3 regions of the Ruegeria sp. D6 genome follow, and region 1 is predicted to be linked to each of the others. Evidence: riboswitches for the same ligand, from Rfam matches in the RefSeq annotation. Region 1 holds a riboswitch; each other region holds the start of a gene.

What was found. Region 1 has a riboswitch for cobalamin ahead of ACR0A1_RS11075 (energy-coupling factor ABC transporter permease). Riboswitches for the same ligand answer to the same signal wherever they lie in the genome.
Region 2: linked by a shared signal. The riboswitch ahead of ACR0A1_RS16240 (hypothetical protein) and the one ahead of ACR0A1_RS11075 (energy-coupling factor ABC transporter permease) in region 1 are both predicted to bind cobalamin.
Region 3: linked by a shared signal. The riboswitch ahead of ACR0A1_RS07695 (DUF1636 family protein) and the one ahead of ACR0A1_RS11075 (energy-coupling factor ABC transporter permease) in region 1 are both predicted to bind cobalamin.

The regions. Positions count from the first base shown of each region.
Region 1 covers NZ_JBQFPH010000002.1:719,065-729,066, forward strand. Annotated here, with positions in the region: gene ACR0A1_RS11065 (AMP-binding protein) at 1-1,044, shown strand, start outside; gene ACR0A1_RS11070 (transglutaminase-like cysteine peptidase) at 1,549-2,172, shown strand; gene ACR0A1_RS11075 (energy-coupling factor ABC transporter permease) at 2,278-2,961, opposite strand; cobalamin riboswitch at 3,038-3,250, opposite strand; gene ACR0A1_RS11080 (L,D-transpeptidase) at 3,466-4,128, shown strand; gene ACR0A1_RS11085 (hypothetical protein) at 4,170-4,442, opposite strand; gene ACR0A1_RS11090 (heavy metal translocating P-type ATPase) at 4,628-6,970, shown strand; gene ACR0A1_RS11095 (penicillin acylase family protein) at 7,163-9,058, opposite strand; gene ACR0A1_RS11100 (hypothetical protein) at 9,082-9,249, opposite strand; gene ACR0A1_RS11105 (peptidoglycan DD-metalloendopeptidase family protein) at 9,350-10,002, opposite strand, start outside.
Region 2 covers NZ_JBQFPH010000005.1:45,752-55,753, forward strand. Annotated here, with positions in the region: gene ACR0A1_RS16200 (prephenate dehydratase) at 1-59, shown strand, start outside; gene ACR0A1_RS16205 (GNAT family N-acetyltransferase) at 176-673, opposite strand; gene ACR0A1_RS16210 (SRPBCC family protein) at 688-1,155, opposite strand; gene nudC (NAD(+) diphosphatase) at 1,195-2,178, opposite strand; gene ACR0A1_RS16220 (bifunctional 2',3'-cyclic-nucleotide 2'-phosphodiesterase/3'-nucleotidase) at 2,375-4,237, shown strand; RNA gene ffs (signal recognition particle sRNA small type) at 4,276-4,374, shown strand; gene rsgA (ribosome small subunit-dependent GTPase A) at 4,534-5,562, shown strand; gene ACR0A1_RS16235 (alpha/beta hydrolase family protein) at 5,599-6,456, opposite strand; cobalamin riboswitch at 6,578-6,798, shown strand; gene ACR0A1_RS16240 (hypothetical protein) at 6,890-7,297, shown strand; gene ACR0A1_RS16245 (phosphatase domain-containing protein) at 7,302-7,802, opposite strand; gene ACR0A1_RS16250 (DNA polymerase III subunit gamma/tau) at 7,975-9,735, shown strand; gene ACR0A1_RS16255 (YbaB/EbfC family nucleoid-associated protein) at 9,971-10,002, shown strand, end outside.
Region 3 covers NZ_JBQFPH010000002.1:42,103-52,104, forward strand. Annotated here, with positions in the region: gene ACR0A1_RS07670 (sensor histidine kinase) at 1-742, shown strand, start outside; gene ACR0A1_RS07675 (ABC transporter substrate-binding protein) at 721-1,719, shown strand; gene ACR0A1_RS07680 (class I SAM-dependent methyltransferase) at 1,844-2,455, opposite strand; gene ACR0A1_RS07685 (glycosyltransferase family 2 protein) at 2,448-3,455, opposite strand; gene ACR0A1_RS07690 (NAD(P)-dependent oxidoreductase) at 3,570-4,556, opposite strand; cobalamin riboswitch at 4,662-4,868, shown strand; gene ACR0A1_RS07695 (DUF1636 family protein) at 4,954-5,334, shown strand; gene cobW (cobalamin biosynthesis protein CobW) at 5,331-6,386, shown strand; gene cobN (cobaltochelatase subunit CobN) at 6,392-9,685, shown strand; gene cobG (precorrin-3B synthase) at 9,682-10,002, shown strand, end outside.

The sequences.
Region 1 (10,002 bases):
ACGCCTGGTAAAAGCCGCAGCAACCCGGTGGCGCAAAAGGTACAACCGGACGATATCGCCCTTATTTCCTTTACTTCTGGTACAACCGGCCAGCCCAAGGCCATTCCGCGCTCGCACGCGTTTCTGATGGCGCAGCACGATGCCATCGCACCCCTCCTCGACAGCCGCAAGGCCGAGCGCGATCTGGTGGCCTTTCCGGTGTTCACCCTGATCAATCTGGCGGCCGGGCGCACAAGTGTTCTGCCCAACTGGAGGTTCAGCAAGCTGGACCAATTGTCGCCGGTGCAGTTGGAAAGCTGGCTTCAAACGCAACAGATCACCCGGGCCCTCATCCCACCATCGCTATGTGAAAAACTGGTTCAATCCGAGGATACCGGGCCATTGCACACGGTGTTCACCGGCGGCGGCCCGGTGTTTCCGAATCTTGTCGAGGCGTTGAGAACCCGGCACAGCCTGTCGGTTGTGTGCGTTTATGGGTCGACCGAGGCTGAACCGATTGCCCATCTCGACGCCGCGGATATCTCGGTGAAGGATCACCGCGACATGGCTGTTGGAAGGGGTCTTCTTGTGGGATACCCGGTGCCCGAAATCACGCTCCGCATCCGCGACAATGAAATTCAGGTCGCCGGCGCACATGTGAATGACGGGTATTTGACCCCGACCCACTCAAAGAACAACAAAATCAAGGAAGGTGACGTCATTTGGCACCGGACCGGTGACGCTGGCGCGCTGGATGATGACGGGCGTTTATGGTTATGGGGGCGCGTCGGGTCCGAAATTGAAGTCTTTTCAGGTACGCTCTTCCCCTTTGCTATCGAAGTCGCCGCACAGCGATGGCCAGGTGTAGATCGATGCGCGCTCGTCAATACCAAAGCAGGCCCCACACTTTGCGTCCAAGGTTCCGCGGATCACATCGACGATTGGACTAAATCTGCGCTTGGTTTTGACGTTCCAAATGTGATTTCGATTAAGCACATTCCTATGGACAAGCGTCATGCCTCCAAAGTCGATCGTACGAAACTTACACGCATAATAGAAACCTGACGCAATATGGCTCGTAGGCCACTGAGCCTGCCCAACTCATCGCTCCCGTCGCTGTGCGCGTTAACAGAGGACTGAGTGTAGCGACGAAGTCATTGTTTTAGAATTTCCAATCAAAACCTGCACACCTTGGTCAGGGGAAATCTGCAATTGCCAGTTACATCTGGCCGCATGAAACATATAATCGCAGATACACTGTTAGGGTGCGCCCCGGCGAACGGTTGATACCCATGTCATTGCACAAAGATGTTCAGCTTGACGCGTCATCCAAATCCGTCCCAAACCTCAAGCGTTTCTAACCCAGAACTACTAGCCGGCTTTCTTCTATGCCGCTGCAAGAATCTCAATTAAGCTCACGCACACAATCACGACTAAAAACTGCGCGCTCGCGAACTTTGCTGCTCTGCATTTTAAATTGAATAAGCTGTTGTAATGCGTCGATGAACATAAAAGATTGAAATAGAGTTCTCTTGGCTCGGTAGCTTCAGATACCCAGGAGAAACGAGTATGGGGAAAGCAGATATGACAAAACCTACTTCCGCTCAGAAAAAAATCTCGGAAAGGTTACCAGTTTATCTATCGTTGGCCTGTATCATATGCAGCTACCTTGTCTCCGCCGCTTCATTGCAAGCTTCTGAGCTTCCCTGGATCAAACTAGATAGAGAGGTTCAGGCGCCATCGGGTGCCAAATCACTCTGCAAAGATTATTCGTGGGCGTGCGCGAATACTCGTACTTCTGGTCTGCCAGAAGCGCGGGAGAAACAGATCGTTAAAGCGATTAACTTGCGCGTCAATCGGAGGATCCGCGCCGTTTCGGATCAAAACCAATACGGGACAAAGGAATACTGGACACTACCAATGCAGGGGTCAGGGGATTGCGAAGATTTCGCTTTGCAAAAGAAGTTTGAACTAATGCAGAACGGCTTGGATCCTACGAAGCTACTTATTGCGACTGTCTTAGACACCAATCGCAGTGGCCATGCAGTTTTAGTTTATCGCTCGAGTGAAGGCGATTTGATTCTGGACAATGTCACCAACAGGATCAAATCGTGGAAGGAAACGAGGTATCTTTTCCTACGAATACAGGACCCAAATCACCCTGATCGTTGGGTACAGGTTTCTAGCGGCTAAAAACAATGTGGCGCGCCCTAGAGACGCGCCACAATAAAATTTTGGTCCTGCGGCTACTGGTTGTTTCGCAGCAACCCAAGTTTAGGACACCGCTTCAAACTTTGGTCAAGCTTTCGCAGCGTTGTACAAACGCGGAGTCACCAGACCTGTAGTGTTCAAACCGCGCATCGCCTTGGCTGCCGCAAGCACTGCCAGATCAGCAATCGGCTCAATGACAATTACCAGCATATAAGCACCGCCAAAGGACAGAACCGACGCCATGGTTTCTGCGCCGAAACCCTGGCCGTAGAAGGCCCAGAACCCAACCCATGCGACTACTCCTCCCTGATACGTCGCACTTAGGGCAAGAGCTTGGCCATATTTGAGGTCAACATATGCTGTGCCGGGTGCGATGATGCGGCTGGCCAGTGCTTGTAGCGCAAATAGCGGCACCAGCAGAGTGGTCAGGTTGATGAAGTACTGCGGAAGATCGAACGGGGCAAAAAACACACCCTGAATCAGGAGACCAGCTGCCAATCCAAAAGCCGCGGGTGCAGCACCGAGAAGCAGAAACAGCGTCGACCCCAGGATGAAGTGGACTTCAGAGACACCAACCGGGAAATGCGGCAGGACTTCGAAGAAAAGGAAAACCCCAACGGTGGCGAGCACCGAGCGCATAACAAAAGATGCAGGTCCATTCGCACGCAATGTGGAAAACGTTTCTTTCGCTGCGTAAATAGCCGCACCTGCGGCGGTAACATAGGAAAGCGCGATTTTGGCACCATTCACGATGCCCGGTTCGATATGCATGTTCTTTCTCCCTACCGCCTCACCCGGCGGCTTGTCAGGTTGAATCGACCGTAAGGCCGACAGGTTCAGTCTGGGCATAGCCCGGCGCTTTACGGCAGGTCTCCTGACTCGCGGGTGCTCGCTCCGCCAACCTTCCCGGTTCCATTACGAACCAGTGGTGTCTTGGCATCGCTCTCCGCTCACAGTTGCGGGGGCAGTTACGGAATTGGCGCCATTGAAAACACCGAACCGTATTCCCTTTTAATCCTTTTGGCTTCAGCCATCAGGAACCGAAAACAATTCACCGCTACAATGGCGGCTTCGCCTGTGTCAATTGTCTTTGCGACCTATTCCAATGTAAACTCGACCGAAGCAGGATTCACGCAACCGGTCACTTGATCGACAGGGTAAACCAAGCGTTACCTGAAACCTCTTGAAGCTCTAGCTGCTAGAGGCTTTAAGATTCGGATTAATTCGCGATAGTGCGATCCAAATACGTTAAACTTGTGAACCAGGACGAGACCTATGCTTACAAGGCGCCATTTCATTCAATCCACCACAGCGCTGTTCTCGGCGTCTGCGGCCAGTCCATTGATCGCCAAAACCTGGCCAACCGCATCGCAGAAGACCTATTGGGACAGTCAGGTCACGCCAATTGGTTACGATCCAATGACCTCAAATCCGTGGGGTGTTCATGACCGTTTTTTACCAAGACGCGTCGCGGCAAATGATGGTTTGGTTCCAGGTGACATCCATGTGGATGCCGTCGCGCGCTATCTCTATCATATCGAAGAAGGCGGGACCGCAATGCGCTATGGCGTAGCGATCGCGCGTGGGAATCTTTACGAGCCCGGCACCTATGTTATCCGCCGAAAGGTCGAATGGCCACACTGGACACCAACCGCTTCAATGATCGAGCGCAACCCCGAATACGCGGAATTCCGGAATGGCATGGAGCCCGGGCCGAATAATGCTCTCGGCTCTCGTGCCCTTTATCTATACGTTGGAGACCGAGACACATATCTCAGAATTCACGGCACGCCTGAGCCAAGAAGCATCGGCGGTCGCGCAAGTTCTGGATGTGTGCGAATGATCATGGCTCATATCAATGACCTCTACCCAAACGTGAAAACCGGCTCGACCGCTTTCCTATACTCTGCCGAAGATAGCGTCACAGCCCGCTCATGAATATTGGGCAGCGTACATGGACGTCGCTGCCCTCATTTCGATCAGGCGTCGCGCGCAATGCAGATCGGAGCGCCATTCGTCGCGCGCAATGGTACCAATGTCGTCTCGACGGGTCCGCTGTGCTCATACCAAAAGCAATTGTCTTCGGGCAGGAGGCGCGCTGTGGTCAAATCCTGCGCCGGCCCTGCCAGCGCTACGACCGAATCTGGCACGTTGCCTGGTTCAAGTGCTTTGCTTTTGGCCCCAGTGAACTGGGCTGAGCAACCAGCCGTAATCGAGACTAACGTGATGGTAATTGCGATCCGTTTCTGCATTGATCTGTTCCAAATTTTTTGCGTCATCTGCAATTAGATTGCATCCACACGGCCGGCCCGCAAGACGAAATGAACTAACAATATCGCAGGCAAAGAACCCGGATGAAAAAAAATAAAAGGTATTGAAGCTCTAGTTACTGTAGGAACTATTTACAAAGGACCATAGAGATTCTTGAGGTCCAATCATGTCATCCGATACCCATAGCCACGACCATGGCCACGGAAACAAACATGGTCACCACGCATGCGGTAGCGGCGGGTGTGGCGACATCGCCCCCGCCGGTCCAATTCCTGAAGGTGGCAGAAGCTTTCAGGTCTCTGGCCTTGATTGCGCCGAAGAGGTTGCGATCCTGAACCGGGTTATCGGCCCGAAAGTTGGTGGTGAAGAGCATCTCGCATTTGATGTCATCAACGGTCGAATGACGCTTCTTGAAAGTGCTGCCAAGATATCTGACGAAGATGTCATGCTGCTGGTTGCCAGTACTGGTATGACCGCCAAACCATGGGATGACGGAAATGCCGCTCAGGACCAGGCGGCGCATATCGCGCGTCAGCGGCAGTTCACCACCCTCAGCGGAGGGTTTTGGGCAGCGGGTTTTGGCTGGCACATTTTCGAAACAGGCATGGGCGGTGCGCTCGGGCTGTTTTCGGGACATGGTGAGGTTCCGATGCCTTTGCCCGAGGCAGCTTTGTTCGCGGTCGCGATCTTGTTTGGCGTCTGGCTGGTGGCCCCTAAGGCCTGGTCTTCGGCGCGTCGACTTTCGCCGGATATGAACCTTTTGATGGTTGTTGCCGTCGCTGGTGCCATCGCTCTGGGTGAGTTTTTTGAAGCCGCAACTGTAGCATTTTTCTTCTCGCTCTCTCTTTATCTGGAAAGCTGGAGTGTCGGACGTGCTCGGAACGCGGTATCCGCGCTGCTTGATCTGGCCCCCCCGACGGTTCGGCTGGTTCGTGCTGACGGTTCTGAGGCAACGGTCCCGGCGGCGGATGTCTTTGTCGGTGACAGCTTCATCGTTCGCGGTGGGGATCGCATTCCACTTGACGGGGAAGTCATCGAAGGGGCCGGTGCCGTTGACCAGGCTCCAATCACAGGTGAAAGCGCGCTGATTCCCAAAGAGCTGGGTGATGAGGTCTATGCCGGCACAATCAATGGTGAAGGCACCCTCAAAATACGTGCGACGAAAACAGCGTCAGACACCGTGCTTGCCAAGATCATCCGGATGGTCGGTGATGCTCATGCTCGCCGTGCGCCGGTTGAGCAGTGGGTTACAAAATTTGCGCGGATTTATACGCCCATCGTTATGGTCGTCGCAGTGGCCATCGCCCTGATCCCACCGCTTGTATTTGGCGCATCGTGGGGCTTCTGGTTTTACAATGCACTTGTTCTGCTGGTTATCGCCTGCCCCTGTGCGCTCGTCATTTCCACACCGGTTTCAATCGTTGCGGCTTTGACCGCTTCGGCCCGGGCTGGGGTTCTGATTAAGGGCGGCGCATATATCGAGGCCCCCGGGCGTACCACCGCACTGGCCATGGACAAGACAGGCACGATCACCATGGGCGAGCCTGAAGTGGCCAATGTCTATCCGCTGGGCGCCGCATCCGAGCAGGAGCTGTTGGCGAACGCTGCAAGCCTCGAGGTTCGGTCTTCACACCCGCTGGCCCGCGCCATTTTGACCCGGGCAGAACAGACCGACATTTTGATATCGGCGGCTGAAGACATCCGAACCGTTCCCGGTCGTGGTCTGGAAGGCCGTACCGAGCGTGGAGATATCTGGCTTGGCTCCGACCGCTTCGCTGTAGAGAAAGGCTTTGGCGCGTCCATCCCTGCCGAGTTGCGCAACCAAATCGAAAACGCGGGAAGCACACTTGTTGTTGTCGGGGATGAGAACGGGTTAACCGGTTTGCTTGAGCTGCGGGACCGCATTCGACCCGAAGCCCGAAGCATCGTTGCCCGGCTTCATGCGCAGGACGTGGAGTCAATCATCATGCTGACTGGTGACAACGAACAAACAGCGAGAGCGGTAGCAGCCGAAGTCGGCATCGACGAAGTCCGGGCCCAACTTCTGCCGGAGGACAAAGTCGCTGCGATTGAGGAACTGGCAGAACAGCACGAGATGGTTGCGATGATCGGCGATGGCGTCAACGACGCGCCTGCGATGGCTCGGGCACATTATGCAGTTGCGATGGGTGCAGTTGGATCTGATGCTGCTATTGAGACTGCAGACATTGCTCTGATGACTGATGACATCGGCAAAGTACCCTGGCTGATCGATCATTCACGTCGAACCATGTCGATCATCCGTCAGAACATCGGCTTCTCACTTGCGACCAAAGCACTGTTTGTGACCCTTACCGGTTTTGGATTGGCATCAATGTGGGGTGCAATCGCCGCAGATGTCGGAGTGTCCTTGCTGGTCGTGGCTAACGCCTTGCGGCTTCTGAAAGCCTCGGAGGGTAACATACACTCAACAGGAACAGAAACCGTTGGAACGCCAGGTGAAAATGCTGAATTGGCGCATGGGCAGTAATCAGGCGCGCGGAACCTAAGATCGCGTGTGCTGTGGGATGCCCATTGAAATCAGCAACCCACAGCCGATTTTCGCAATCTATCACTGTGGCGTGGTGCCCGATATATCAATCAGTCCTGGGCTTTGTGTGGCATTTCATCCTGAAGATGAGGGACATTGACACTGATCTGGTTTCCCGGCGCCGCACTTTAATCAGTCAACTTCATCCTGAATGAGGGGGGTTAGTTTGGATCGCCCCACTGCCCCACCCTCTGCTACTGCCAGATCCATTGTCATCATCCTGTAATCACCGCGCATCCATGAAGAAAACAAGTTCTTGTAGAACCGCGAAAGCGGGTGTCCCGACTGCCCGGATGGTGTCAGAAAAAAGAAGCCTTTGTCTTCTGAAACAGACATGACGGCCTGAAAATTCGTGCCGATATTTGTTGCAAACGGTTTTTCGTCAGACATCCCGAATTGAGACGAGAGCAATGAATAAGGTCCTCCGGACTTCGGTTCCCGCGCAGATAACAACCCATTGAGGAATCCGGCTGGGCTAACCGCAGACCAATCCAGATTCACAATGTGTTCAGCTCCCCAGCTCCACGAAGAAAGGTCGGGACCGTAGCGCTCGGTTATCCAGACGAGCGCATCGTCGAGTGCGAGAACGATCCACTCGTCGCAGGTTTCGACACGAGTTGAGGTGCGATTGTCACACCACATCGCGGCCTCGTCTCTATTTGAAAGAACCGCGGCAAGAAAATATGGATTCGGATTTGTCCACAAATCACGCGCCGCAGGAAATTCATCCTGTAGAAATCGGCGTTGCAAAGCACGCGCCCATGCCCAGAATATTAATGGCTCCGGTGAAAAACGATCCATTTCACCGTTCCATTCAGCCAAGCGGTTCAAGGCATCCTGTCGGATTCCATCGAGCGGGTCGTCGGTTGCGGGGATCATGGGTGCAGAACGCCACAAGTCCGCTGCCATCAGAGGCAACAAGCTACGCGCTGCTGAACTAACGGTATCTTGTTGTACCGCCATAACACCATCAACTGAAAAAACGCGTTGGCGCGCATCAAGTTCTTTGAGCCTTTGCTGCCGAAGCAGGATTGCATCTTCATCGGAGATGCCCGGCCAGGTCATGACGTCTTCTTTGTCAATAACGACGGTCTCCAACCCGAACAGAGGCATTTCAGAGATCAACTTCACGGCGTCTTTTGCGGTGACTACCTGTGTCAGTCGGTAAAGAGTTTTCAAAAAGATATCGCTATCTACCCGTTCGGATGTGCCGTTTTGCAATTCAGGTTGCCCGGCATTTGAGTCCAAGGCCCAAGCAACGTCATTTGAACGACCCAGAACAACGAACGGAACGCCGGGCAAAGTCACCCCTGCTACTGCCCCCGAGGGAAATTGAAGATCAGCCATGTACCAGGTTGATGGGAGCGAAAGCGGCCCGCTAGTCTCGACCGCGAGAATTGGGGAATTGGAAACCGTTCGTTCACTGGTCAATGCCCAGGCACCAAGCCGAGCTTTTGGCGTGCTCTTGAGCAATCCAGGTGTTTTCGGTCTGTCGCCTGGAATTGACGCGCCGCCACTCTCGGCCTGCCGCAGATTGCCTAAGAACTGTTGAGTTATTCTGAGACTATCCTCTGGCCGCCAGGCCATGATGGTCTTTTCATCGTACAACAACAGTTCTGGTGCCTCCCGGCCACGCCGGTCTTTTGACACCTCCCCGATCCAGGCATTGACGCCAGCTGCATAGGCAATCAGCATTTCGGACAAAACTGGATCCATATCGCGATATCGCGGAACCGGTACTTTGCCCGAAGCGGACCGCCGTTCCCTTAACATCTGACCCAATCGATCCTGCGCATGAACGAAACCAAGTGCGAAATAGGCATCGGACGGGGATGAAGCCGAGATATGTGGGATCGCCATAGAGTCCCTCAGGACGTCCACAGAATCTTTCAAACCCTCTAACCTAAAATCTTCCTCATAGTCCGGAAGAGAAGCCAGCATGAGATATGTAGCCGTGCTGAAACAGACAGTAGCGATGAACAGGGCTGCCAGAACCAACCCAAGCACAATCCTGAGCAGCGCTTTCAATTTCAACCACCAATCGGATCAGCCTAGGACACCAGACGCACAACTACGATCGACAGAAAGAACGCAATCAGGCCACAAACGATGGCGTATCCTGCAGCATACTGAAGAATATCAAGGCTGTTGCCATTCCGGCGCTTTGCCAGGACCCCACCCCAAACGGCGCCAACCAAGGCACCCGCGATTGCCATCATCTTACATCCTCTGATTTTGTTCATTTGCGGTGCAGTTCACTTCAGGCGTTCAAACGGTCAAACTGATAGCCGCGCGTCTGAAGGCGTTCTGAAAGAACTCTCACGAGTTAGCTTCGCGTCTCTTGGCAGTGAGATCGCCCAGCTGCTTCTCAAGCTGTGCCCGTGCAATACTTAATCGCTTTTGCGCTGCTTCGTTTTCTACCTTGTCATTCGCAGCGGCAGCAAGTCGATCGTCAGAAAGCGGGTCTGTAGGGCGCCCGTCGACCAATACTTCATAATGAAGATTTGGGCCGGTCGCGGTGCCGCTCGACCCGACACGACCAACTACCTGGCCCGCCTCCACGCGCTGACCTTTGGTCAGACCATCGGCGGTTGCGCTAAGATGCGTGTATCGCGTGACCGTGTCCGATCCATGAGCGATTTCGACCACACGCCCATACCCCCCGCGCCAACCAATATAAGACACGCGGCCCGGGGCCGTCGCATGCACCGGAGTACCACGTGCGGCAGCAAAATCGACACCTGTATGCATCCGAACATTTCCGTAGACCGGGTGCTTCCGCCGACCAAAGACTGAACTCAGGCGCGCGCCCTCGACTGGCTGCGAGAAGACGCGAAGAAGCTCACCATCGACATAAATTGTGGCGCGGCCATTTTCGGCATCTGGCCATGCTATTTCATAAAGTTGGTCATCAACTTCCAGCGCCGCAAAAATGAGTTCTGGCTGGCCTGTTCTCTCGCCATCGATGCTCT
Region 2 (10,002 bases), on a different contig from region 1:
ATTTTACCACCAACGTAGAGGTCCTCGGCGTTTATCCGGCGGCGCAACCTCGTGGTTAGTGCAGGCAATCGGCTCGCCCCTTCAAAGGAACGGCCTGGATAGGCGGGGCAGCTACGCTTGCAGCTTAGAACGGTAGCTAGAGTCCTTCGGAGCGACATCCTGAAAGTGCGGCGGACTACGGGTTGGTCACTCCGGTCCCCATGCGAAAGACCTTGCATATCGCGCCATCCATCTGCCGGTACTCTCTGAATCCCATCGCCTCATAATAGCCAAGGCCGTCGGAATTATTGGCCCCGATCGTAGCATCGATAGCGGGCAATCCCTGCTGCCTAGCGGCTTGAAGAGAACGTTTGAACAACGCCCGACCGATACCACATCGCGCAGCGGACGGTTTGATATGCGTCCCAATGATGCCCCACCCGACCGCAACGCCATACGGGTTGTTTCGGGTGGCAAGCTTCAACGACTGGAAACCCAATATCTGTCCGTCCGGCGCAACGGCAAGGCTACACTGAATCCGCTCAGGGTCGCAGATGTAATGCGTCAGTGCAAAGGCGCTGTCGGCGGGCTTGGTCCGCTTTCCAGCCGCTACAAGCGCTGTTAGCACACCGGACAAGCCATCCGCATCGGCTTCGACAGCGTCGCGTATGATCGGTCTCGTTAAAGTGCTCATCTACTTCTCGGTTGTCAGACACCATGGAGGTGTCGTTCCTCCATATCGCGCGCGAATTCGCTGAGACGGGTCTGGAACTGCCGCCTGAATCGGGATTGCCCTAACTTCAGGGATTGAAGCAATAGGCGGGCGGGCAGCGTTTTCGCACCCAGCGATGTTTCAACGCGCAGCCGTGTCCGACGTTGGGAAAGCGCCAAAAGCTCGATCACCGTGTCGCCGTTCATTCCCTTGCTGCTGGACTGGAACCGCATCAAGGACGGGCGGTCGCATTCAGTCATCTCGATAATGATATGACGTGGCTTGCCACGTATCTTGAATTCGGTCTCCCAGCTTATTCCGGCCTGCGGCACAACCGACCCCGTGACCCGACGCACATCGACCCCGCGCCGCAAGGCTTTGCGTTCGAAGCGTTCAAAATCCGAGACCATGGTGAAGACCGTCTCGATTGGGACATCGATATCTTCCTGCGCTGAAAACTGCATGTTTGCTTTTCTCTGCCCTAGATTGGGTTCAGTTTCTCGTCAGTCCAACGTGTCTGCAAGCCAGTGTTGCAACAAAAAGTGCGCAATCGCACCTTTTCGGGCAGGCAACAGCTTAGGGTGATCCCCAGCGAAGGCCTGCATCATCTCTGTCCGGGTGACCCAGATCGCATCCTCGATCTCGACCGGATCGATCTGGATATCGCGCGATAACGCCTCGCCTGCGCATCCAAACATCAGGGATGCGGGAAAGGGCCAGGGTTGGCTTGCGAGATAGCTCACCGCACCCACGGGCACGCCCGCCTCTTCCATCACTTCGCGCCGCACAGCGGCTTCCAGCGTTTCACCGGGCTCAACAAAACCAGCCAAAAGCGAATACATGCCTTCAGGCCAGCCCGGAGAGCGCCCCATCAGCACCGAATTGCCATGGGTAATCAACATGATGACCACAGGATCGGTGCGCGGGAAATGCTGGCCGTCGCAGGCCGGGCAACTGCGCTGCCATCCACCCTGAGACATCTCGCTGCGGGCACCACATCGGGCACAGAATTGATGCGTTTCGTGCCAGCCGATCACCGCCTTGGCGGTTGCCGCAATCTCTGCGTCTCGTGGGTTGAGGCGTGTCATGATGCGGCGCAGCTCGGCAAAGACACACCCCTCGGGCAGATCAGGGTGCTGCTGTTCGCTGCGGTCGACAAAATCTCCGACACCGGATAAATCCAGCCCTTCAGCCGCCCAGCCCGAGATGTCCATGGCAAAAAGCGACGATCCATCCTCGGATTTTCCAAGGAAAATCGGTTGCTCGATCACACCGCCCGGGCCCTGTTCGAGAATCTTGTGCGTCATCGGAAGCCGGACGAGCCGGTCCAGTGCCTCACCCTCAACCAACAGTTTGCCGCGCCACAGCAACACACATGTTGCCAAAGGGTCACGATAAACCTGTGCCAGTTTGTCCGCGTCGCCGCGCAGCAAACCCGCCCGATCCAGTGCCGAGCCGCCAAATGTCACCTGTTCTGCGCGTTTCATGCCTGCCGTTCCTGACTGCCGCGCAAAGGGCTGCCACGTCTTACCTGATCGTGCAACGGGTATCGACCAAACATTTTTCGACCCTGCCGCGGAATGACCGCAGCATCGCCCCGGAAATTGCATTAAATCGACCCCATGGTGAAAACGTTGGCACACTGACAGCTAGAAGTTGAAGATATTGAAATCAAAGCATTTAATGCGACAACCAAGAGATGCAGATGATGGCGCACGGATTCGAATCCTTGCTACATCCGATCTACACATGCACCTAACGTCATATGATTACTATTCGGATCGCCCCGAACCCGCGATTGGTTTGACCCGTACCGCCAACCTGATTCACGAGGCGCGTAGACAGGCTGAACGCGATGACGCCCTTGTGCTGTTGTTTGACAATGGTGATAGCCTGCAGGGAACGCCATTTGGCAACTGGGCAGCTGAAAACGTGCCAGACGCCCATCCCCTGCCACGCGCGTTCAACACGTTGAACTATGACGCGATCGGATTGGGCAATCACGATTTCGGGTTTGGGCTGGAACTCGTCAATCGCATCGCTCGCCAAACCGCCTGCCCAATGATTTGCAGCAATATGCAAACCACTCAGACCGAACAAGGTTGGGATGCACACACGATTCTGCATCGGGTTGTCAGACTAAATGGACAGGACACCGCAATCCGCATCGGGGTTCTTTCTGTTTTGCCCACTCAAACCGCACAGTGGGAAGCACATCTGCTAACGGACCGGGTCGTGGTAACAGACATTCTGGCCGCTGCGTGGCGCGCTGCTGAAGATCTCAGCGTGCAAGGTTGCGACCTGATTGTCGCCCTTGCGCATACCGGACTGGGATCGGCAATGGCCGAGCCGGATATGGAAAACGCGATCATCCCGCTGGCCGAGATGCCGCTGATTGATGCCGTCGTCGCAGGCCACACCCATCTGACACTGCCCGGAAAGGCGCATGATGGTTATCCATTCGTCGACAGTACGCGGGGGTTTGTGCATGGAACGCCGGTTGTCATGCAGGGTTGGGCCGGGTCTCATCTTGGGATCATTGATCTGACACTGCAAAAAGATACCACCGGCGATTGGCGCATTACAGGCAGCCATGTCGAAGCGCGGGCAATCGCTCAATCGGGCACAGAAATACCCGAATGCCAAAGGATCACAGAGCTGTTTGCGACCGGCCACGCTGCGACGCGCAAAAGGGTGACCAGGCCAGTGGGCACAATCCCACACACGCTGCACAGCTACTTCACATATTGCGTACCGGATCGCGGTCTGGCCTTGGTTGCGGCGGCTCAGGCCGCTGCCCTACGCCCGCATTTGGTCGATACCGACTGGGCAGATTTGCATATCATATCGTCAGCCGCCCCGGCAAAGTTCGGCGGGCGCGCAGGAAGCAAGTACTACACGGATATCCCCTCAGGCGAGATTTCAGTTCGACATATCGCCGATCTCAGTGTCTTTCCTAATGAATTGCGCGCGGTGCTGGCCTCAGGTTCTCAGATTCGGGACTGGCTTGAGATGTCAGCCGGGCTGTTCCATCAACTTGGCTCAGACGCCCCGATCGATCTTGCCGATCCTCAGCGCACGGGCTTCAACTTCGATGTCCTGCATGGCGTCACCTACCAGATCGATCTTTCGCAACCGGCGCGGTTCGATACGCTCGGTCGAGTGATTGATCCGGCATTTTCCCGCATACGCAACCTGGAATTCGATGGGCAGCCGATTGCGCCTGACCAGAGTTTCCTTGTCGCCACCAATAACTACCGCGCCAATGGCGGTGGTCATTTTCCAATTGCGCGACAAGCCCGTATGATTGACCTGCCTCAGATCAGCATACAGGATATTCTATGCAAATACGTCGCGGGCACATTGCCCGCCGACCCACTCGCGCATGCACCGCGCCCCTTTTCTTTTGTACCAAACCAAAGGCAGGGCGCGATCCTGACAACGGGGCCGCGCGCGCTACACCATGTTGCAGAACTTGCTGAGTATCATCCACGCATTCTGCCCGACGATGCGGATGGTTTCATGCGTATTCATCTGACCTTCTGACGGGTTGCCATTTTCAGGGGATGCACCTATATCGGCTTTGAGAGGTTGGCGCGGGCGAGCGCCTCGCCAACCTGGTCAGGTCCGGAAGGAAGCAGCCACAACGAGCCCCGCTTGGGTCGATGTCCAACCTCTCACTTAGAACCTATCAGCCGCAGGAGGGCGTTTATGATTGTAACAAAAACCCTTCGGGCAGACCGGTTCTGATCCTTTCCGATCAACTGATTGCCTGAACACGTCGCCGGCGGATGCGCGATTGCCATTCGACGGGATTGCTGTTTCTGATCACAGGCAGACCAATGTTACTTTCCTTTTCGGACCTCGGATGGTCCTCTCATTTCGCGGCTCAGCATACGGCTGATCCGTCACTTCTTCCGTATCGCATCTCGGCCGTACACCGGGATCGACTGATCGGGCTGAGCCCTGAAGGTGAATCGCCTTTGTTATCTCTGGATCAATCAACCGGCGCATATGCCGTTGGGGATTGGGTTCTGGCGGATGAAAACAAACGCATACGCCGCGTGCTGGACCGGCGCAGCCTGCTGCAGCGCCGGGCCGCAGGTACAGGGGCAGCGGCGCAGCTGATCGCTGCAAATGTTGATGTGCTGTTCATCGTCAGTTCCTGCAACGCCGATTTCAATCTGCCACGATTGGAGCGGTATCTTGCGCTGGCGCATCAGGCAGGCTGCTATCCGGTGGTCGTTCTGACCAAGTCGGACATGTGCGATGATCCGAGCCTTTATGTAGATCAGGCCCAATCGCTCGCCCCGTTTCTGACGATACTTGCGGTCAACGCGCTGGATCACGGCGATCTCGAACAAGTTCTGTCGTGGTGTCCGAAAGGACAAACCAGCACCTTGCTTGGATCATCCGGCGTTGGGAAAACGACGCTCGCCAACGGGATGACGGGGCAGGATCAGGCCACCGCAGGTATCCGTGAAGATGATGCGCGCGGCAGGCACACAACAACTGCACGCGCCTTGCATCGCATGCGCAATGGCGGCTGGCTGATCGATACGCCCGGCATGCGCGCGTTGCGTCTGCTGGATGCGCAGGAGGGGTTGGATGAGGTATTTTCGGACATCTCAGACCTCAGCCTGGATTGCCGCTTCTCGGATTGTCAGCACGAGACCGAGCCCGAATGTGCGGTGCAGGCGGCAATCGACGCTGGTACGCTTGATCCCGCGCGGCTGGACCGCTGGCGCAAGCTGCGGCGCGAAGACCAACACAATTCCGCTTCGGTGGCGCAGGCCCGCGCCCGCGACAAGGCGTTCGGCAAGATGGTGCGCAGCGTGATGCACGAGAAAAAATCCCGTAAAGGGCTATAACGAAGCTGGGCACCGACCTACCGGTGCCCAGCGCTATCAGGCGATCAGTCTAGGCCAGACTGCCGCATTCCGTCTTGCGAATGCACCGATATGGCCGATCTTGGACACTCCGAATTCGCTTGGTGCAAGCAGATGGCGCCCGGCTTTGGGTCCATAGAGATCGGCAAGACGCCAGACAGCATCCGGCGGCACCATTTCATCATCTGCGAAGGTAAACAGATCGACACGTTTGCCCAAGTCTTTCCAGCGGGCGGCGGGCAGTGTCGTGCCGATCTCTGGCACATAGCTTTTGGGGGCGGTGCACCATTTGCGCCATTGCCAATAGACTTGGGCAGGCAGGTCCGATCCAAACCCGACCAACCGCCCGGGCAGGTAGCCAAGCGCCTTGACCACCAGCGGCGCGTGACCATACCAGAACAACGCCGCCAAAGCGCGATAAGGCCAAGGGTGATCCGCCAGCGTTACCAGACCCGAACAGACACAGATCATCCTGTCGATCTGATCGATATCGGGTTGGATCGGGCCAAACATTCCGCCCAAGGAATGACCGATGCTCCATAGCTTGGCCTGCGGAAACCGTCGGCGCATCTCGGCCCGGGCGGATGGAATGTCGATCAACGCCCAATCGGCCATGGTGACATTTGACCGCTTTTGCGAACCCACCAAAGAGTGACCAAAATCCCGGTAATCGTAAGTCAGGCAGGCCATGCCCTGTTCTTCGGCGAGCCATCGGGCGAAGTACTGATAGTAATCCCTCGGCACCCCAGTCGCACCGTTTATGACGACCACCTTTTCGGGGTCGGCAACCGGACGGTAAAGCCGCGCCGACAACATTGCCGGGCCGGACGGGATTTGAAAATCCTCGGTCACAACCGCCTGCTGCGTGTCCAACATGGTGCCCTCCAATACCGACTGAACTGATCAGTTCACCCGAAGCGCCTCAAGTCAAGGTTGACGTGACTGGACCATACGTCACTTGCCTGACGCAATCTTCTTGACTCGGGCACGGCGCAGCCGCTAGCCATGTCGCGATGGTTCTCGCGCCCAATCGGGCCGGGATGAAAAGGGAACACGGTGCGGTTCTGCCCGGATAAATCCGGAAAGAACCTAGTCCGAGACTGCCCCCGCAACTGTAAGCGGAGAGCAATGCCGAGATACCACTGGCCTTGAAGGCTGGGAAGGTCGGCAAAGCGATGACCCGCAAGTCAGGAGACCTGCCATCGGATGTAGAACCGAAACTCGGGCGGGGTGTCCGGGACGGGTTTGATCGTGCTCCGCAACGACCAACCTGTGCCACGCCCGCGCCTTGCGCGCGGAGGGCGCATTGATGATCTGGAAGACCAAAACACACGAATTCGCGGCGACCGTGTGCCAACGTACTGGCGCACCCTGCCCCGCATTGGCACAGATGGCGCGGGCTCTGACGCAGACCATGTCCGCCACAAAACCGGTCACGAAAACTGAGTTTGAGATTGAAGGCACCATAGATCTGTCGCACTGCCCGGAAGGATGCACCGCCCGCTTTCGCGCCCAATGCGACCAGATACGTGTATTCTGCGGAACCGATCCTGAAATCGATACCGGCCGGCTGGATGACTACGCAGACATGATGTTCGGAACCGAGTACCGCAGCCTACCCGCAGACCTGCTAAGGAATCCGCCTTGCGCCATGCTTGAGGCTTCGCTTCTGGTGCAGCACAACGGTGGCGAAATCTCGCCACATGTTGGTGTCTAAGCCGTCAAACGGCTTGAACACGGGCCGGTTCAACGGCCCAAAGCATCTGGGCATTTGTCTCGACTGCGCAAGGACGCACCGTACGCAATCGCTTCAATGCCGCCTCAGGCCGTTCACCGCATTCAACCATCAGACGCAGAACCACCATCCCGGATCGGCCACAGCCACCACGGCAATGCACTAGCACACGGCCACCACCTGACAACGCCTGACGTGCGGTCGCACCAACGCGGGGCCAGCGGTCCAAAATCTCTTTGGGTGGCGTGCCAAAATCTTCGATCGGCAAATGCACCCATCTGCTGGCACGCCCCTGAATATCAGCGCCAAAATTCCGCGCACCATCCTGAATCATCTCGACCTCAGTCGTCATCGAGATCACAAGTCCCGGCTTCCAGTCTGCTATAAGATCGAGGTCTTCGGTATAAGTGCCTCCGCGCCCGGGCATCGATGACAAGGCCAAGGTGCCTCCGCCAACCTGCAACGCATAAACCACCAGTTGCGACATAATCTCCCCCCAAACAAACTTCACCCAACAACATACTGGTCCAGTAAATAGAATAGAGTGGATTTTAGCCGCATACCCACGCATTCCAAAATGAAAATCGTCCCGGCCGGCTGTGGACGCGGGCGGCGGGGGCCTCTACGCTGCGGCGTAACGCGAATCCGACAGAGCAGACATGACCGAGACGCCCAGCCCCGCCTACAAGGTTCTTGCCCGCAAATACCGCCCCGAAACCTTTGCCGATCTAGTCGGTCAGGACGCCATGGTGCGCACTCTGAAAAACGCCTTCGAGGCGGACCGGATCGCGCAGGCCTTCATCATGACCGGCATCCGCGGTACCGGCAAGACGACGACCGCTCGGATCATAGCCAAGGGTATGAACTGCATCGGTCCCGATGGCAGCGGCGGCCCTACCACCGAACCCTGCGGTCAATGTGAACACTGCGTAGCCATCATGGAGGGCCGCCATGTCGATGTGATGGAGATGGACGCCGCCAGCCGCACCGGTGTCAATGACATCCGCGAGATCATCGACAGCGTCCGCTATCGCGCTGCGTCCGCGCGCTACAAGATCTATATCATCGACGAGGTTCACATGCTGTCGACCAGCGCTTTCAACGCGCTGCTCAAGACGCTGGAAGAACCCCCCGAACACGTGAAGTTCATCTTTGCCACCACCGAGATTCGCAAGGTCCCGGTGACCGTCTTGTCCCGTTGCCAGCGCTTTGATCTGCGCCGGATCGAGCCGGAGGATATGATCGGACTGCTTCGCAAAATTGCAGGTGCCGAAGGGGCACAGATTGCCGAGGATGCGTTATCGTTGATCACCCGGGCCGCCGAGGGATCGGCGCGCGATGCGACCTCACTGCTGGATCAGGCGATCTCGCACGGGGCCGGTGAAACCAGCGCGGATCAGGTGCGCGCGATGCTGGGGCTGGCCGATCGGGGCCGGGTGCTGGATCTGATGGATATGATCCTGCGCGGCGATGCTGCAGGCGCGTTGACCGAGCTGAGCGGGCAATATGCCGAAGGGGCTGATCCGCTCGCCGTCTTACGCGATCTGGCTGAAATCACGCATTGGGTTTCGGTGGTCAAGATCACCCCGGATGCCGCCGAAGATCCCACCGTTTCCCCCGACGAACGCGCCCGAGGTCAACAAATGGCCGAGGCTCTGCCCATGCGAGTCCTTACACGCATGTGGCAAATGCTGCTGAAAGCGCTCGAGGAAGTTTCCGCCGCACCCAACGCAATGATGGCTGCGGAAATGGCCGTGATCCGCCTGACCCATGTGGCCGACTTGCCTAGCCCGGAGGAGCTGATCAAGCGTCTGCAAGATACGCCTCCGCCGCCCAATGGTGGCCCCGGCAAGGGAATCGGTGCGCCGGGACATGCTCCTGCCGCGCCACAGGCTGTGGCCCGATCGGCCTATGCCGCATCGGGAATCGGCGGCAACGCAGGCGGGCCAACGGCCGCGCTGGCCCAGGATGTGCAGGCAGCGCTGGCACGCTATCCAACATTTGAACATGTGGTCGAACTGATCCGAGCCAACCGGGATGTGAAGTTGTTGGTCGAGGTCGAAAACGGCGTGCGTCTGGTATCCTACCAACCGGGCAGGATCGAGTTCGCCCCAACCGACAACGCCCCGACCGACCTGTCACAACGATTGGGCGCGTCGCTGCAGCGTTGGACGGGCAACCGGTGGGCCGTTTCTATTGTCGCTGAGGGCAACGCACCGACCATTGCCGAGGTACGGGACGCTGCAGACTTGGCACTGAAGGCCGAGGCTGAACAGCATCCTCTGGTGCAAGCAGTGCTGACTCATTTCCCGAAAGCGCGGATCAAGAGCATCGAAACCGCAGAACAACGCGCCGCTCAAGTCGAAACCGAAGCCCTGCCCGAGGTCGAAGACGAATGGGACCCGTTTGAAGAGGACTGACTTTCGAGCATAAGCGCACCTCAACCAAATGCTCCCGCACCCGCCACGGGCCATCGGCTGACGCCGATACCCCTGAGCGGCTTTGGGCCCGGGAGCGCGCCTTGCGCGCTGCCGGGGCCAACGGGAGGAAAGGGCTTGCCAAAGACCTTGACGACGGGCGGGAGTATCCTGACCTCTTGTGCCGCGCGGTTACGCTTCGTATCTAGGCCACAAATCGAGTGACAGGAGATTACCGATGCTAAAAGGTTTAGGCGGCCTGGGTGACAT
Region 3 (10,002 bases), 680 kb from region 1:
CAGCCCATTCAAAAAACCAGTACCGCGTGAAATGGCGCCTTTGGTGTCATCGCTGAATTCGCTGATGGGACGCCTGGACCAGTCTCTCAGCCAATCCGAGGACTTTATCGCCGAGGCCGCCCATAGGGTCCGCACCCCGCTGGCAACGGTCAGGTCTTATGCCGAGGCGACGCTGCAACGGGTCGAGAGAGAAGACAACCGCGAGGCGTTACGATCAATGATGCGCGCCATCGACGAAAGCTCTAGGGCTGCGGGGCAACTACTGGATCACGCCATGATCACATTCCGCGCCGACCATCTGGAGCGCGAGGATATCGATCTGGTGACTCTGATCCGTGAGCTTGTCCAGCGCTTGACGCCCATCGCTGAAATGAAAGACCTTTCGCTTGCTTTGAGCGGCGATCCGCAGGTCATGTATTCGGGCGACCCCATCCTCATCCAAAATGCGGTGCGGAACATGGTAGACAATGCGCTTAAATATGCGCCAGCGGACAGTACCGTAGTCATCGATGTCGCAGGGTCACCCACAGCCCGGATCACGGTCAGTGACCAGGGGCCAGGCTTTCCGCCAGATGAAATCGAAACGCTCACAAGACGTTTCGAACGTGGTCAGAACGCGGCGGGAACCATCGGATCGGGCCTCGGGCTAACCATTGCCCAGGACGTCGCGGTCGCCCATGGCGGCACGCTGGTACTGTCAAACAAAGCGGAGGGCGGCGCATGCGTTATCTTGTCACTCTGATCCTGTGCCTGTTCGCCAGCGGCGCAGGGGCTCAGGATTGGGAAGACCGACAAATATTCAACGAAAATGCCGACGGCCCCCGACTGCGGGTCATTTCCAGCACCGATACCGCCCTGTTTGCGCCGCTGATCGAGGATTTCGTCGCCCAGAATCCAGCGATATCGGTCGAATATCTGGTGACCGGCACGGCCGATATCGACCGACGCGTCCGAGCCACGCCAGAAGCGTTCGACGTTGTCGTTTCCAGCGCGATGGACCTGCAACTGAAGCTCGCGAATGACGGATATGCGCTGGCGCTTAACGATCTTCCGCACCCCCCTTGGGCGCAATGGCATCAAAGCCTGTTCGCCTTCACTTCGGAACCCGCAACCATCGTTGTCAACCGCACCGCGTTCGAAGGACAACCAATGCCGCAAACGCGGCAGGAACTGATTGAAGCGCTGCGCGCCCGCCCGGATGATTTTCGGGGCAAAGTCGGCACTTATGACGTGCGCCAGTCGGGATTGGGCTATTTGTTCGCCACGCAGGACGCCCGCGCCTCGGAAACCTATTGGCGCTTGATGGAGGTTTTGGGCGGCCTGGACGTGCGGCTGTATTGTTGTTCGGGCGACATGATTAACGACCTGGCGGATGGTACGATCGCGGTGGCCTACAACGTGCTTGGCAGTTATGCGGCGGTACGAACAGAAGGAAAGGATGCCCTTCAGATCATTCTGCCTTCGGATTTTCAGACGACGATGATGCGAACCGCCATGGTAACAGGCAAAAGCCGCTTGCCGGAGGAAGCGGAAACCTTTGTCCGGCACCTGACCACGCTGAATCCGGAATCAATGGCAGCACTGCCACTTCTGGACACGCAGGACTCCACGACCGAAAGCGCAGCGATTGCGCTGGACCCTGCGCTGTTGACGTTCCTCGATACGCTGAAGCGCAGAAAGTTCCTGTCTGCCTGGGAAAGTGCCGCTATTCAAAAATGATCGGACTTAGACAACAACCCTATCCGTCATCGCTGAACTTGTTGCTTAACACTGTTGACGCTGGAAGACACTAGCCAGCCTGGGTTACGTCGCACGAATCTATAATCAGAAAAATGATCTCGGCTCAAAGTTTCTCGACGGCCACCTGCGCCCCCATGATGGCCTTGAGCCGCAGCCCCGCAGAATGTGCCCCGAGGAATTCGTGGAACGCACGCATCACGTCATCTTTCCACCACCCTCGCCTGTGATAATCGTCAAGCATGATTACGCCGCCTTCGATCATCTTGGGCAGCAAAGCATCCAGATCCGTTTTTACGCCCTCGTAGGAATGGTCGCCGTCCAAATAGGCAAACCCGATGCTTTGATCTTCAAACAAACGCAGCGCCGGTTGCGAATAGTCGCGAATGATCGAAACTTGCCCCTTGGCGATCTCGGTGCTGTATTTACCCGTTACTGCATCGTAGATCCGATCCATATCCTTTTGCGTGCGCGCTCCGGCAAGCGAAGCACCGCCATCCGGGTCTTGCTGTACTTGCCAGGGATCGATGAGGCACAATTTCGAGGGTTGCAGCTCTTCCAGCAGAATCCGCGAAAATTCGCCCTTCCAAACGCCAATTTCAACGCTCAACCGTCCATGCGGCATGGTCTTGAGCATTTCGCGCCGCAGGGAATCCTTCCGTTCGCGCTGCTCAGCTTGCTTCTTGCGGCGATCCTCAGCAGATACAGCTTCACCCATAGACGTCTTCTCCGGTTGAGGAATTTTGCAACGCTTCAACCAGATCAACCCAATCCGGTCTGGCTCTCAATTCTTCGGCTTTCGACCTGTGCCACTCACATGCTTGGTGATGGAGGTCTGCCAATTGCGGATCTGCCATCATCTCAGATTTGATGTCGTGCATAGCCGGCATGTGTTCCAGAATTGAGCGATCCTCAACATCATTGTGGTTCATCATGAGCCAGTATTTGAGCCCTTGATCCTGCCCCACATGATTGGTGCGCCCACGGTCGCGCTTGACCAAAAAGCTATCAGTGCTGCGCACAGCATAATGATGAATGCGCGCGAATTCATGGCTGAAACCACGCCATGCTTTCCATTTCACTTGGTCTGCTGGGTAGAGGTTCCCGCCCGAATCCCGCCACAACACCCCTTCGTATGGCGCGTCAGGGTTCGGTGCATCTTCTGGATTGATCCTGGGACGATGGGCGCGAAAACGGCTGAATTTCCCATTGTTGCGGAACAGCGTTTTGAACCCTTTGGTCCGGTGATGCGGATAGCCGTCTTCCGTGGCGGCCAGAAAGAAAGTCTCAGGTACAGGTCGATCAACGAAATCGTTCTGACCTGCGTTTCCGAACATGCGCCAGCAGATCGAGATCGCGTCCGCCACGCCGCTGGCCTCAACGAGGCTTCTTATATCACTATTGGGCAAACGGATATTGATATACTCGTCCACATCCAAACTGAGTATCCAATCCGATGACAGATAGCTTGGGTGATTCCGCGCAAGCGAAAATGCACGAACCTGCGGCGCGGCGCGCGGACCCAGCCTGTTTCGTTCGTGGTGAGCCCAGCCAAGCACTTGCAACCGTTCGCCCATGGCATCGGTACCATCAGCGCAATCATTGGTATAAATCAGAATGTCATCAAAACCGATTGCGTGGTTGTAGGCCACCCAATCGATCATGAAAGGCCCTTCGTTTTTCATCGTTGTTACGATGAGAAAGGTCTCATTCGTCATAAGTTGTTCTCTTGCCTGTGCCGGTGTCGGACTCCTGTCGACCTATTTAGAATAGCACCAGAATTTTGTCCAACCAGGTCGCCAGACAGCCGCAATGCTTGCCGATTAATCGATCTACCGATTCTGCGGGATCACCTCATAACCCGGTTCTTCTGGCTCGTCGTCCAGCATCTCGGTTGGGAACCCTGGCGCTTGGATCTCCAGTCCGGTCGCGTCCTCTAGCCGCCTGATGATGTTCGGGGACAGTTCACGCTCACCATATCGCGCGATGCCATCTTCGAAAATCTTGATCATCAATGGGTTTATCTCAAGGGGAACTCCGGCACGGTCGGCGACCTCCTGAAACAGACCGATATCTTTTTTCACCAGGTCCATGGTGAAGGAAATATCGCGCGAGCCGTTCAGGATGACCTGACTTTCGGTCTCGTGCACGAAGGATGTGCCTGACGATATCTTGATCGCCTCATAGGTGGTTCCAAGGTCCATGCCGGCGGCCTTGGCTGTCACCAATGCCTCGGCGCAGGTGATCAGGTTGGCGGTAGCCAGATAATTGGTCAACACCTTCAGAACAGAGGCCGAGCCCAGATCGCCCGTGTGCAAAATGCGCCGCCCCATGGTGGTCAGGAATGGCAGGATACGTTCAAAAGTCTCACGATCACAGCCTGCGAAGATCGAGATATTACCCGTCGCTGCCCGGTGACATCCGCCCGAAACCGGGCAATCCACCGCTGCGCCGCCTCGTTCGATGACCATTGCGCCAAGGCGTTTGACTTCGGCTTCGTCGGTGGTCGACATTTCCATCCAGATTTTGCCAGGGCCGACCTCTGGCAACATTTCCTGCATCACCGCATCCGAGGCCGCAGGAGAAGGCAAACAGGTTATAACAGCATCGCAATCGCGCATCAGTTGCGCCGGGCTTTTGGCGGCTTTGGCACCCTTGGCGACGAATTCGGTCACCAGATCCGGGTTCAGGTCATGAACCGTCAGATCGATACCGTTTCGTAGCAGCGATCCAGATAGCTTGCCCCCTACATTCCCCAGCCCGATAAACCCTACTTTCATGCGCGGTATCCTCCTGTTCGCATCTTGCTGCCATGCCAGCACGTCGTTGCAGAAGTATCATGCCGCCCAGCGACCCCGACAGGTCGCTTTTTATCCGCTTTTTCACGGATCGGCGCGACTCGCTTGACAAGCAACCCTGCCCTGCCGCATGTCCCTTTCGTTGGTGTCTGCGAGAGCAGATGAAAAGGGAATGCGTCAGCGGTTTTTGCCGTCAAACGCAGCCGCCCCCGCGACCGTGACCGGAGAGGGTGCCCAAAGCCACTGGCAGTATGGCCGGGAAGGCGGGACATCCGACAGAGGCCTCCTCTGACATCCGCAAGCCGGGAGACCTGCCAACGCCCGAAGATGAAACCGGACGGGGTGTTCCGGTGTGGGGCTGTGATCGGCCCGCATGAAACCCCGTCCCCCACGAAGAGGATTTGGGGGGATGAGAGACATGACCGAGACCGCACCGGTCGAACTGCTGGTTTGCACTACCTGCCGTCGCGGGCTGCCTGTCGAGGATGACGCCCAGCGCCCCGGCACGTTGCTTCACAAGGCGCTTGAAAAGGCGAGCCTGCCCGAAGGCATTACCTTGAAAGCTGTGGAATGCCTGTCGAATTGCGATGAAGGCTGCTCGATCGTGCTACGCGGAGGACCGGATCGCTGGACTTTCGTGTATGAGCATCTGAACGAGATCGACCATGTTGAAACCATCGTCGAAGGCGCAGCCAAATACCTCGCCACCGAGGACGGTTTGGTCAAATGGCGTGAACGTCCTGAACATTTCCGCAAAAACTGTGCGGCCCGCATTCCCCCGATTGGAGCCCTGAAATGAGCAATCTTGAGAAACTCCCCGTCACTGTGATCACCGGCTTTTTGGGCTCGGGCAAAACCACTTTGGTGCGACACCTGATGCAGAACCCGCAGGGCAAGCGTCTGGCGGTGGTCGTCAACGAATTCGGCGATGTCGGCGTCGATGGCGATATCCTGAAGTCCTGCGCCATTCCTGATTGCCCCGCAGAAAACATCATGGAACTGGCCAATGGTTGCATCTGCTGCACCGTGGCCGATGATTTCATCCCGACCATTGAAGCCCTGATGGCACTAGAGCCGCGCCCCGATCACATCCTGATCGAAACCTCCGGTCTTGCCCTGCCAAAACCCCTGCTGAAGGCGTTCGACTGGCCCGATATCCGCTCGAAAATCACCGTCGATGGCGTGATTGCTCTGGCCGATGCCGAGGCTGTGGCCGCTGGTCGGTTTGCTCCGAATGTCGAGGCGGTGGATGCGCAACGCATGGCAGATGACTCGATTGATCATGAAACTCCCTTGTCCGAGGTGTTCGAGGATCAGATTTCCTGCGCCGACATCATTCTGCTGACCAAGCCCGATCTGGCTGGCCCGGAAGGCGTTGCGAAAGCGAAAGAGATCATCGCCGCCGAAGCGCCCCGCCCCCTGCCCGTAGTCGAAGTGGCTGAGGGTGCCGTGGACGTCCGCGTCGTGCTGGGTCTAGAAGCCGCGGCCGAGGATGACATGGACGCGCGTCCCAGCCATCACGACGGCCATCACGATCACGAGCATGACGATTTCGAAAGCATCATCGTTGAACTGCCCGAGCAAACCGATCCGATTGATCTGGTCGCCAAGATTGAACGATTGGCCAACGAGTTGAATATCCTGCGCGTCAAAGGCTATGCCGCCGTTCAGGGCAAGCCCATGCGCCTACTGGTTCAGGCCGTCGGTGCGCGCGTACGTCACCAATATGACCGCCCGTGGGAGCCCGGCGAAGACCGTCGCTCGCGCCTTGTGGTCATTGCCGAGCATGACGATATCAAAGAGGCCGAGATCCGGGATATCCTCGTGGGTGTAACCGAGGCTGCCGAGTAAGACCTATGCACGTCGTCTTCCGCGAAAGCCATGGGCTCGAAGAAACCGAGACCCCGACCGATCTGGGCCAGAGCCCGGCGGATTTGGTGGTGCTGTCCTTTTCCGACAGTGACCTTGGCGCTTTCGCGGCGGGATGGCATCGTGGTGGTGGGCCTGAAGGACGCATGCCAACGATGCGGCTGGCCAATCTGACGGCGCTGAAGCATCCCCTCTCAGTCGACACCTATGTCGAGCAGACACTGGAGGGCGCAAAGGGCATCCTGATCCGTCTGATCGGTGGAGTGCCCTATTGGGCCTACGGCTTGCAGCAGGTTCTGGCGCTGGCGCAGGCCAAAGGGATTGCACTGGCCGTACTGCCCGCAGACGGTCGCGAGGATACGCGGCTGGATGATTACTCTACCCTGCCTGTCTCGACCCTGCGGCGGCTGGCGCATCTGTGCGACACCGGCGGTGAGGTCGCGGCGCAGGCCGCTCTGGCGCAGATGGCACTGGCTGCGGGGTTGTATGCAGGTCCGGTCATGGGCGCCAAGACCATCCCCGAATGCGGTGCCTGGTGCCCAGATCACGGCGTGATCCCTGCAGAAAACGCTCTGCCCGGTGATGCGAAACGTATCATCGTAACCTTCTATCGTGCTTATCTGACCTCGGCGGACACAGCCCCAATCGCAGCGCTGATCCGCAGCTTGCGCGCGCGAGGTTTTGAGGCCGTCGGCCTGTTTGCCTCGTCGCTCAAAGCACCAAATGCCGCCGATTGGCTGAGCGAGACTATTGTGGCGCTGAAGCCTTCGGCGATCGTCAACGCCACCTCATTCTCAGGCAAGGGCGCATCAGGCACCTCACCTCTCGATGTGGCAGAGGTGCCGGTCTTTCAGGTGGCGCTGGCCACCTCACGCCGCAAAGCGTGGGCCGAAGCGGAACGTGGCCTTTCACCAGCTGATCTTGCCATGCATGTGGTCCTTCCGGAAGTGGACGGGCGGATCAACGCGGGCATCGTATCCTTCAAAGAGCCGGGCAAACGCGACCCGCATCTCGAATATTCTCGCTTCGCTCATCGGGCTGAACCCGAACGGATCGAAGCCATCATCAACCGCATCTCCGGCTGGCTGAACCTTCACGACAAACCCAGAGCGGAGCAGGTTCCGGCGCTGGTACTATCGACCTATCCCGGCAAAGACTGGCAGATGGCACATGCAGTGGGTCTGGATGCGCTGGCCTCGGCCGAGGCAATGTTGCTCGACCTGCAAGGCGACGGGTATGACACCGCGCCTGCCGAGCCAATTGCTGAAACTCTTCTTGATGCCCGGATTTCATGGCCGCTAGAGGATTATCAGGCGGCGCTGGCGGCGCTACCGGAAACACTCCGCGCCGATCTCAATAAGGTTTGGGGCACTCCCGAAGACGACCCTGCTTTCACAAACGGCGCATTCCACTTCACTGCGCTGCGTCGCGGAAAGGCTCTGATCGCGCTGCAGCCCGAGCGCGGCACACCCGAACTGCGCGATGACGACTATCACGATCTGTCGCGCACACCGCGCCACGCCTACGTCGCCTTTTACTTGTGGCTGCGCAAAGGATTGGGCGCGGATGCGCTGATCCATATCGGCGCGCATGGCACGCTGGAATGGTTGCCGGGAAAATCAGTCGCCTTGTGCAACGAATGTTGGCCCGAGGCGTTAATCGGCGATCTGCCGGTGATCTACCCCTTCATAGTCAACGACCCCGGCGAGGCCGCGCAGGCCAAGCGTCGGATCGGGGCGGTTACGTTGGGCCATATCCCACCCCCGATGAAGGAAAGCGGCACACCAGATCGCATGGTGCGGCTGGAAGCGCTGTTGGACGAGTTCTCGAACGCGGACGGGCTAGACCCCAAACGCCGCGATCGCCTGCAGGAAGATATCCGGGACGAGGCGCAGGCGATCGGGCTGGAAAGCGATCTTGGCCTCGATCAGGCCACCTGTACCGCCGAGGCGATCACGCGCATTGACCGATTTGTCTGCGACATCAAGGAAAGCCAATTCGGTGATGGGCTGCATATCTTTGGGCGCGTCCCCGATGAGACGGGCAATTTCGACGCTGCCCCCTCAGCCCAAGCTGAACGCTCTGCCCTGATTGACGCTTTAGCGGGCAAACGAATCGAGGCCGGGCCGTCCGGATCCCCCTATCGCGGGCGTACGGATGTTTTGCCGACCGGGCGGAATCTATATACGACCGACCCACGCTCGGTTCCCACGCGCGCGGCCTACACACAAGGCGTCAAGCTCGCCGAAGAGCTGGTTCGGCGGCATCTGCAGGAAGAAGGCGACTACCCCAAGGGCTTGATCGTCGATCTATGGGGTTCGGCCACTATGCGCACAGCGGGCGAGGAATTCGCCATGGCGCTACACCTGCTGGGGGTGAAGCCGGTTTGGGATAAAGGGTCTGAGCGGGTCTCGGGCATCGAAGTGTTGCCGATCACCGATCTCAGCCGCCCGCGTCTGGACGTAACATTACGCGTCTCGGGTCTTTTCCGGGACGTGTTCCCGACGCTTTCGGCGCTGTACGGTCAGGCTGTCCGCGCATTGACCAAACGAGATGAAGCACCCGACTGGAATCCTTACGCCGGTCAGGAGCCTGCGGCGCGGGTCTATGGGCCAGCCCCCGGCAGCTATGGTCTGAACATGACTCATCTGTCCGAAACCTATTCGGATGAGGCACGCGTGCAAGCGGGTGAGGCTTGGCTTGATGCCAGTTCCTTCGCTTTGGAAGGCGAGCATATAGCGCAAGATAAGGACGGCATCTCTCAGCGCGTCGCCAATGCCGACAGCTTTGTGCACCTACAGGACCTGACCGAAACCGATCTGCTGCTGGCCAACGACTATGCCACGCACGAGGCCGGATTTGCTGCCGCCAAGAAAATCACCGGCGGTACTGCGCAGCTTTATCATCTGGACAATACCAACCCGGACAACCCGCGCGCCCGCACCCTGCCCGAGGAAATCAGCCGCGTCGTTCATGCCCGCGCCGCCAACCCGGGCTGGATTGCCGGAATGCAGCGGCACGGGTTTCGGGGAGCCGCTGAAATCGCGGCGACGCTGGATCATATGGCATCTTTCGCGCATCTGTCCGGCACAGTCGCACCGCATCTGTTCGATCTGTACCACGACGCCACGCTGGGCAATGAAGAGGTCGACGCCTTCCTGCAACAGGCAAACCCGCAAGCACATCAGGCCATGCAGGATCGGTTCCGTGCGCTGCTGGAGGCCGGGCTTTGGCATACCCGCCGGAACTCGATCCGCGCCGACCTGGGGGGGTTGGGATGAGTGCGCCCATCGTGCAAGGCTGGTGCCCCGGCGCCCATCGCCCGATGATGTCCGGTGATGGGCTGGTCGTGCGTGTGCGCCCTCGGCTGGCGCGCTTGGATGCCCAACAGGCTATAGGGCTGTGCGAATTGGCGGAACGGTTCGGCAATGGCACGATCGACCTTACCAACCGCGCCAACCTTCAGCTGCGTGGAGTAAAGGAAACCGACCATCGACCCTTGTTGGCCGCGCTTTCCTCGCTGAACCTGCTGGACGCCGAGCCCGGAATCGAAATTCGCCGCAACATTCTGGTCTCGCCACTCTATGAAGCCGGTGAT